2 regions of the Pseudoalteromonas sp. AWM4_233 genome follow, and region 1 is predicted to be linked to the other one. Evidence: riboswitches for the same ligand, from Rfam matches in the RefSeq annotation. Region 1 holds a riboswitch; the other holds the start of a gene.

The links. Region 1 has a riboswitch for lysine ahead of dapA (4-hydroxy-tetrahydrodipicolinate synthase). Riboswitches for the same ligand answer to the same signal wherever they lie in the genome.
Region 2: another riboswitch for lysine. It lies ahead of lysC (lysine-sensitive aspartokinase 3); the one in region 1 lies ahead of dapA (4-hydroxy-tetrahydrodipicolinate synthase).

Annotation. Positions count from the first base shown of each region.
Region 1 is NZ_JBSWSZ010000001.1:3,549,039-3,552,459, forward strand. It holds gene ACXAC4_RS16110 (TraB/GumN family protein) at 1-490, shown strand, start outside; gene ACXAC4_RS16115 (hypothetical protein) at 630-1,250, shown strand; lysine riboswitch at 1,447-1,639, shown strand; gene dapA (4-hydroxy-tetrahydrodipicolinate synthase) at 1,754-2,638, shown strand; gene ACXAC4_RS16125 (2,3,4,5-tetrahydropyridine-2,6-dicarboxylate N-succinyltransferase) at 2,650-3,390, shown strand; gene ACXAC4_RS16130 (PLP-dependent decarboxylase) at 3,390-3,421, shown strand, end outside.
Region 2 is NZ_JBSWSZ010000001.1:1,674,438-1,677,858, forward strand. It holds gene ACXAC4_RS07475 (hypothetical protein) at 1-140, opposite strand, end outside; gene nhaD (sodium:proton antiporter NhaD) at 289-1,536, shown strand; lysine riboswitch at 1,667-1,840, shown strand; gene lysC (lysine-sensitive aspartokinase 3) at 1,922-3,268, shown strand.

The sequences.
Region 1 (3,421 bases):
TTGGGCTGTGATGGTCACTATGATGCAGATTGAGTATCAAAACCTGGGCTACCTAGAAGACTATGGGATCGACAAACAGGTCATTGCCCATGCTAAGAAACATAATAAGCCTATCGGCGAGTTAGAAACTTTAGAGCAACAACTAGAAATGCTGAGTTCGCTAGGTGTAAAGAGCGACTTAATGATAAGCACTACGCTTGCGCAATTAAAAGACGTTGAGCAGTACTTTCTAGATTTAGTTAATGCCTGGAAAAAAGGCGATATGGACACCTTAAACAAGTATTACCAACTTAGCTTTGATGATTCTGACTATGGTAAGTTCAGTGAAGAAGTAATGCTGACTCAGCGTAATAATAATTGGGTTGAACAATTAACACCAAGATTGACAAAAGAGTCATTATTTATTGCTGTGGGCGCCCTTCACTTGCCTGAAAAGCATGGCTTAATCACTCAGTTAAAAGCACAAGGTTTTAATGTAACTCGCTTATAACTCAGTTGGTTAAACCCTTACTGCACAGGCAATAGCGTTTCTTTTCGCTGTTGCCTTAAAATTTTTTTAAATTCTTTTAAACCTTTTTCAACCCGCCTGTCGTCTAACTTATTAAACAACATCAATCAGGGTGACGACGATGAAAAAACTATTATTAGCTGCTTTAACCACTGCTGTTATTTCTGCGCCAGTTTGGGCCGAAGATTCTAGAACCATTGAGCAATCATTTAATCTTGAAAACAGCACAGAATTAGAAATTGATTTTCCAGTTGGCAGCCTAGAAATGACTAGCTACGATGGCGATCAAATCCAAGTCACTATTCGCTTAGAGCCAAAAGATAATGATGGCTGGTTTACTGATAAAGTCGATTTAAGCGCAGTACAGCTAAAATCGTCGCGTCAACGCCAAGAGTTATCACTGTCTATTGATGATGATAATTTAGAGCAAACTTGGGAGGTCAAAGTGCCTAAAAGTATGCGTCTAGATGTTGAAGTCGGTGTCGGTAAAATTGAAATACAAGCACTTGAAAATACAGCGGATGTTGAAGTAGGTGTGGGCAAAGTGCGTATCGACACAGCCATTGATGACTTCAAACAAGTTAACCTTGAATCCGGTGTAGGTAAAACGAGTCTATCTGGTTTTGCGGGCAAAGCTCAGTCTCATAAAAAAATGGTCAGCTCACAAACAGAATACTTCGGCTCTGGCCAATACAACTTAGAAGTTGAAGTGGGTGTAGGCAATATCAAAGTACGCCACTAAGCTACGACACTTAATTTAACAAACTCCCTTTGCCCGGTCTTGTACCGGGCTTTTTGCTCTCTTTTACACCCTTGTTTATAACCTCAGGTTTTAAAGAGATGATTTTTTAATCCCCTTTGCTTGACACCTAGACGGCTAAAATGTTTCAATGCCGCCTCACCCTATTTGAGCGCAGTGGAGCATTGTCTCGGCTGCCAGGGCTGGAAGAGGTGCGTTATTCAGGTAGCGCGGTTGAGGAGAGCAAACTCCGTTGATGCCGTAGCGAGGGGAACTAACGCCGAGAAGCAAGCGTATTTGCTAGACGTTTACTTCGGGCGACTGGGCTGAATCCCAGCGACTGTCACCAATTGCGCAAGACGCAAGAATTTTGGTGGAGAGCTTCTGGTCTTAGAATAAATAAGGCCAGTTTGCCTTATCTTTTTTAAGTCCATTGCTCTTCGAATTTTAATTGTTCGAAGTATGGACACCCTCCTTACTCCGAACATGCTATAAGTTCGGTAGAGATGAAATCACAATACGATTTATCCAACTATCCTTTATGGACAGCTTTGGTGACGCCTTTTGACGCGCAAGACCAAGTTGACTTTGACACACTTACAACACTCGTCCGTCAGCAAGAACAAGCAGGCAATGGTATTTTGTTGCTTGGTAGCACAGGTGAAGGCTTAGCACTTACCCTGTCTGAACAACAAGCGATTGTTGAATTTGTTTGTAACTTGGCACCTAACGTCCCCCTTATGGTCGCGGTAGGTGGTATCAACTTACAAGAACAATTAGCTTGGGTTGAGTTTTGCAATCAGCACCCTATTCACGCTTACCTACTTGGCTCACCGCTTTATGCCAAACCGGGTGTAATTGGTCAGACTCAGTGGTTTGATGCATTACTTAACGCCACTGACTTACCTTGTATGCTTTACAACGTACCGGGTCGCAGTGCCGTCGAAGTGTCACCACAAGTACTAAAGAATCTTGCACACCACGACAACTTATGGGCGTTAAAAGAAGCCAGCGGCGACATCAGTAAATTTGAGCAATTCCGTGAAGCAGCGCCTGAGTTGGCCATTTATAGTGGCGACGATGGGTTGATCCCCTACTTTGCTCAAGCGGGCGCAAAAGGCCTAGTTTCGGTTGCAGCCAATGCCTGGCCAGAGCAAACCGCTGAGTTTGTGCGTCGCTCTTTAGCAGGTACTTATCCGAACTTATTCACCACCTGGACGCAAGCTGTAAATAGCTTGTTTAGTGTCGCCAACCCAATTCCTGTCAAAGTGCTCATGCACCAACAGGGAACTCTGGCAACACCGAATCTTCGTCCTCCTCTTACGCACCTAGAACTGCAATGTAATGCAGCGATTGAGCGTGCAAACGACACAATTTTATCTTGGAATTAAGGCAGTAAAACATGAGCTGGTTAGAACTATTAAACAATTTAGAAAACGGTAGCGTACGTGCGGCAACTCAAGACGAGCAGGGCAACTGGCACGCCAACGTGGAAGTAAAGCAAGGCATTTTAGAAGCATTCAGAAACGGCACGAACGTTGAATTCCCAGGTGGTTTTGTTGATAAAGACAACCTAGCACCACAAGGTTTCAATGCAGAACAAAACGTACGTATGGTTCCAGGTGGCTCAAGTGTACGTCGCGGCGCCTATGTGGCATCTGGCACAATCATTATGCCACCAGCGTATGTAAACATAGGCGCATTCATCGATGAAGGTACTATGGTAGACAGCCATGCACTAGTTGGCTCATGTGCACAAGTAGGTAAAAACGTTCACCTAAGTGCAGCTGTGCAACTAGGTGGTGTATTAGAGCCTGTTGGTGCAAGCCCAGTGGTTATCGAAGATGATGCGTTTATCGGCGCAGGTTGTGTGATCGTTGAAGGTGTGGTTGTTAAGAAAGGGGCTGTACTTGCACCAGGTGTACGTTTATCTGCAACCATTCCTGTTTACGACTGTGTGAACGAGCGCGTATTAGAAAAAGGCGAGCCAATCCCTGAGAATGCGATTGTTATTCCTGGTTCTCGTCCGTCTTCAAGTGCATGGGGCCGCGAGCAAGGCTTAAGTATGTCATGTGCTTTAATTGTTAAATACCGCGATGAGCAAAGCGATGCGTCTTTAATCCTTGAAGAGGTATTACGCTAATGAGCTTTTTGAGCACACCGCTACGTCAGCA
Region 2 (3,421 bases), 1.9 Mb from region 1:
TTCCAATGAGGGTTTTTGTTTTTTATGATGTTTTGAACGTCTTTGATGCTGAAGTCAGTCATTTTGAAACGTTTAAACAAAAGCTCAATGACAGACCAGTGTTCAGTGAGCGTATTTAAAACTTTCTTCGCTGGGATCATATTTTTCCACTTTGTGTCTTTTTTGTGAAAAAAGACCGTATTTTATACTTATATTGATAGCTTACATGTACCTATAATGCTAGAATCTGCGCCGACTTACGTTACCCACCATTTTTGTTAATTTTTAAACACAGGTTGTTTACGCATTATGGTTACTACTATAATCCTAACACTGATAGCGATAGCTTTTGTGCTCATCGTTATAGAGGATATAATCCATGTAAACAAGGCCAAAACTACACTTTTTTTTGGTACTTTATGTTGGATTATCGCCTTTATCTCTCCAATACATGGTCAAAGCCCAGAAAATGTACAACATGAGCTAAACCACAACATATTAGAGATAGCAACCTTGTGGCTATTTTTAATGGCCACCATGACTTTCGTCGCTTATCTAAACTCTAAAGGCTTTATACAAAATATCGTGCACCGTGTCATGCCATCACAAATCAGCGAACGTAAACTCATGTTCCTAGTTGGCATTGCCGCTTTTGTATTTTCGTCAATTTCAGACAATATTACAGCAACGCTTATTTCATTAGCTGTTGTTATGTCGCTGAAATTAGACCCAAAGAAGCTTATAAAATATGCAACTTTAATCATATTTAGTGTCAACTCAGGGGGAGTATCATTGATCACAGGCGATGTGACAACACTTATGATATTTCTTGCCGATAAAGTAACCATTCCAGACTTATTATTGCTCGTGGCTCCAGCGATTGTGAGCGTAATCGTGTTGGCTACATTGCTGTCATTTGGCATGAATGAAACGATTGTGTTTGAAAAAGAACAAACACGTCGTATCGAGAAAACGGATGTAACAATAGCGTGTATTTTTGCATTAACGGTTTTTTCTACTTTATTTTTGAGTGTTGAGTATCAAGTGCCACCTTTATTAACCATGTTATTTGGCTTGTCACTGATGTTCTTAGTTGCTCAGTTCTTAATGCGTAAAAAAGACGTAAACCGTAAAATTATTGACTACATTCGCGAGATAGAATACGACACGCTGCTGTTCTTCGTTGGTATCCTACTTGTGGTTGGCGCACTAAAAGAAGTGGGTTTCTTAGTTAAGTTCACTCAGTTGTATGACTATCTAAAACCCGAGTATGCGAATTACATTGTTGGTATTATGTCTGCAGCAGTAGATAACGTGCCTTTAACTGCGGCACTTTTAAAAGCTGATATCACTATGTCTACACAGCAGTGGCTAATGTTTACCTATGCAACGGGAGTTGGTGGTTCAATGCTGATCATCGGCTCTGCTGCAGGCATTATTGCAATGAACAAGGTTAAAGCACTGACATTTGTGAGCTACTTACGTATGTTCTTTTATCTACTTATAGCTTATTCAGTAGGTTATGTAGGTGCTTATTACGCAGGCATGATGATTTAGAAGCTTTAAGTACAAATTAGTTAAAACAGTACTTGACACCTAGACGTCTAAAAGTTACTTTTTAAAAACCCGCACAAACTTGCGTTTGCGCGGGTTTTATTTTGCCTAAGTTCATCTTAGATTACGCAAAATAAACAGAAGAGGCGCGAAACTTAGGTAGCTGGTTTGAGGTGACGTATACCGATGACGGTCAGTGAGGGAAGTGTTCGCCGAGAAGAATATCAGTACGTCGCTGCTATTTTTCGGTTTACGAGGCTGAATCCTCGGAACTGTCACCGATTTATGGTGGAGAGCTTCTGGCAATGAGCATATCAAATCTATCCGTATATTCTTGCCGAGTTCTCCTTATTGATGTTGAACACACAGTGTTCATAAAGGAGATAAAATGACTTCCCAGTTCACAGTTGCTAAGTTTGGTGGTACAAGTGTCGCCAATTTTGAAGCAATGCATCGCTGTGCACAAATTATTCATGATGATAATCAAGTACGTATTGTAGTAGTGAGTGCCAGTGCAGGTGTTACTAATCACCTAGTGACATTAACTCAGCAAAAAGCTGATTTAGCAGAGCGTAAAACTCTTGTTAAAGCAGTACTTGATATCCAGGACGCCATTTTAGAAAAACTGACACTAGATGCAGACTTAGCAGCCGGCTTTTCTCAAACAATTAGCGAGTTTGAACAGCTTGCTGAACTACCTGCGTTAAGTGCACAGCAATGTGATGAAATGCTTAGCTTCGGTGAGCGACTATCCTCTTTTCTATTCACTCAAGTATTACGTAATCTAGGGGTTGCTGCTGATAGGTTTGATGTACGCCAAGTACTTAAAACTGATAACCAGTTTGGGAAAGCGACGCCTGACGTGAGTGCAACTGCAAATGCAGCAGAGCAGCATTTATTGCCACAACTTGCAGACAAAGTATTAGTAACACAAGGTTTTATTGGCAGTGATACGTATGGGCAAACAACCACGCTAGGCAGAGGTGGTTCAGATTACAGCGCCGCATTATTGGCGGAAGCGATAGGTGCACAAAGCGTACAGATATGGACAGATGTTGTAGGCATATTCAGCACAGATCCTCGTTTATGTAAAAAAGCGTCACCGATTGCACGATTGAGCTTTGATGAAGCGGCTGAAATGGCCACTTTTGGTGCAAAGGTATTACACCCAGCAACCATCTTACCTGCGAGTCGCAGCGGTATAGCTGTCTTTGTTGGTTCTAGTCGCGAACCTCAAGCCGGTGGTACTTGGATTGAAAAAGAAACCGAATCAAAAGCTGGGATCAGAGCCGTTACACAACGTAAAAATCAGATTCTTTTAACGTTAAAGAGCCCAGAAATGTTATTGGCGAGCGGCTTTTTAGCACGTATTTTTACGATTTTAAGTAAATATAATATCTCGGTAGATTTGGTAACCACTTCTGAGATAAGTGTTGCCATCACACTTGATAATGCATTGAGTTCTTCTAGACCTGAACTAGATCAAGCGTGTTTAGAAGAGTTGAGTGAATTCTGTCATGTAACGGTAGAGACCAATCTGACATTGGTTGCCCTGATTGGTTCTGAGATCCAGCTTCGTCAACACGAAGTGAATTTTATGAATGTGCTTAAAGACTTTAACATTCGATTAATTTGCCATGGCGCTAGCAAGCACAATTTGTGTTTCTTAGTTGAACAAAGTGAATCAGATAACGTTGTTCAGTCGATACATGCGCAACTGCTAGAAGCGTGTTAAGAAGGCGTTTCATTGTTAAGTTTAAAAAAAGCGAGCTGAGCATTAATGCTCAGCTCGCTTTTTTAATACAAATATTTGATAGAAAGTGTCAGTACCATAACTAGAAACTCTATGTTATTAAACTCAGTTGCTTCGCAAAGGGTTTTAACTTGC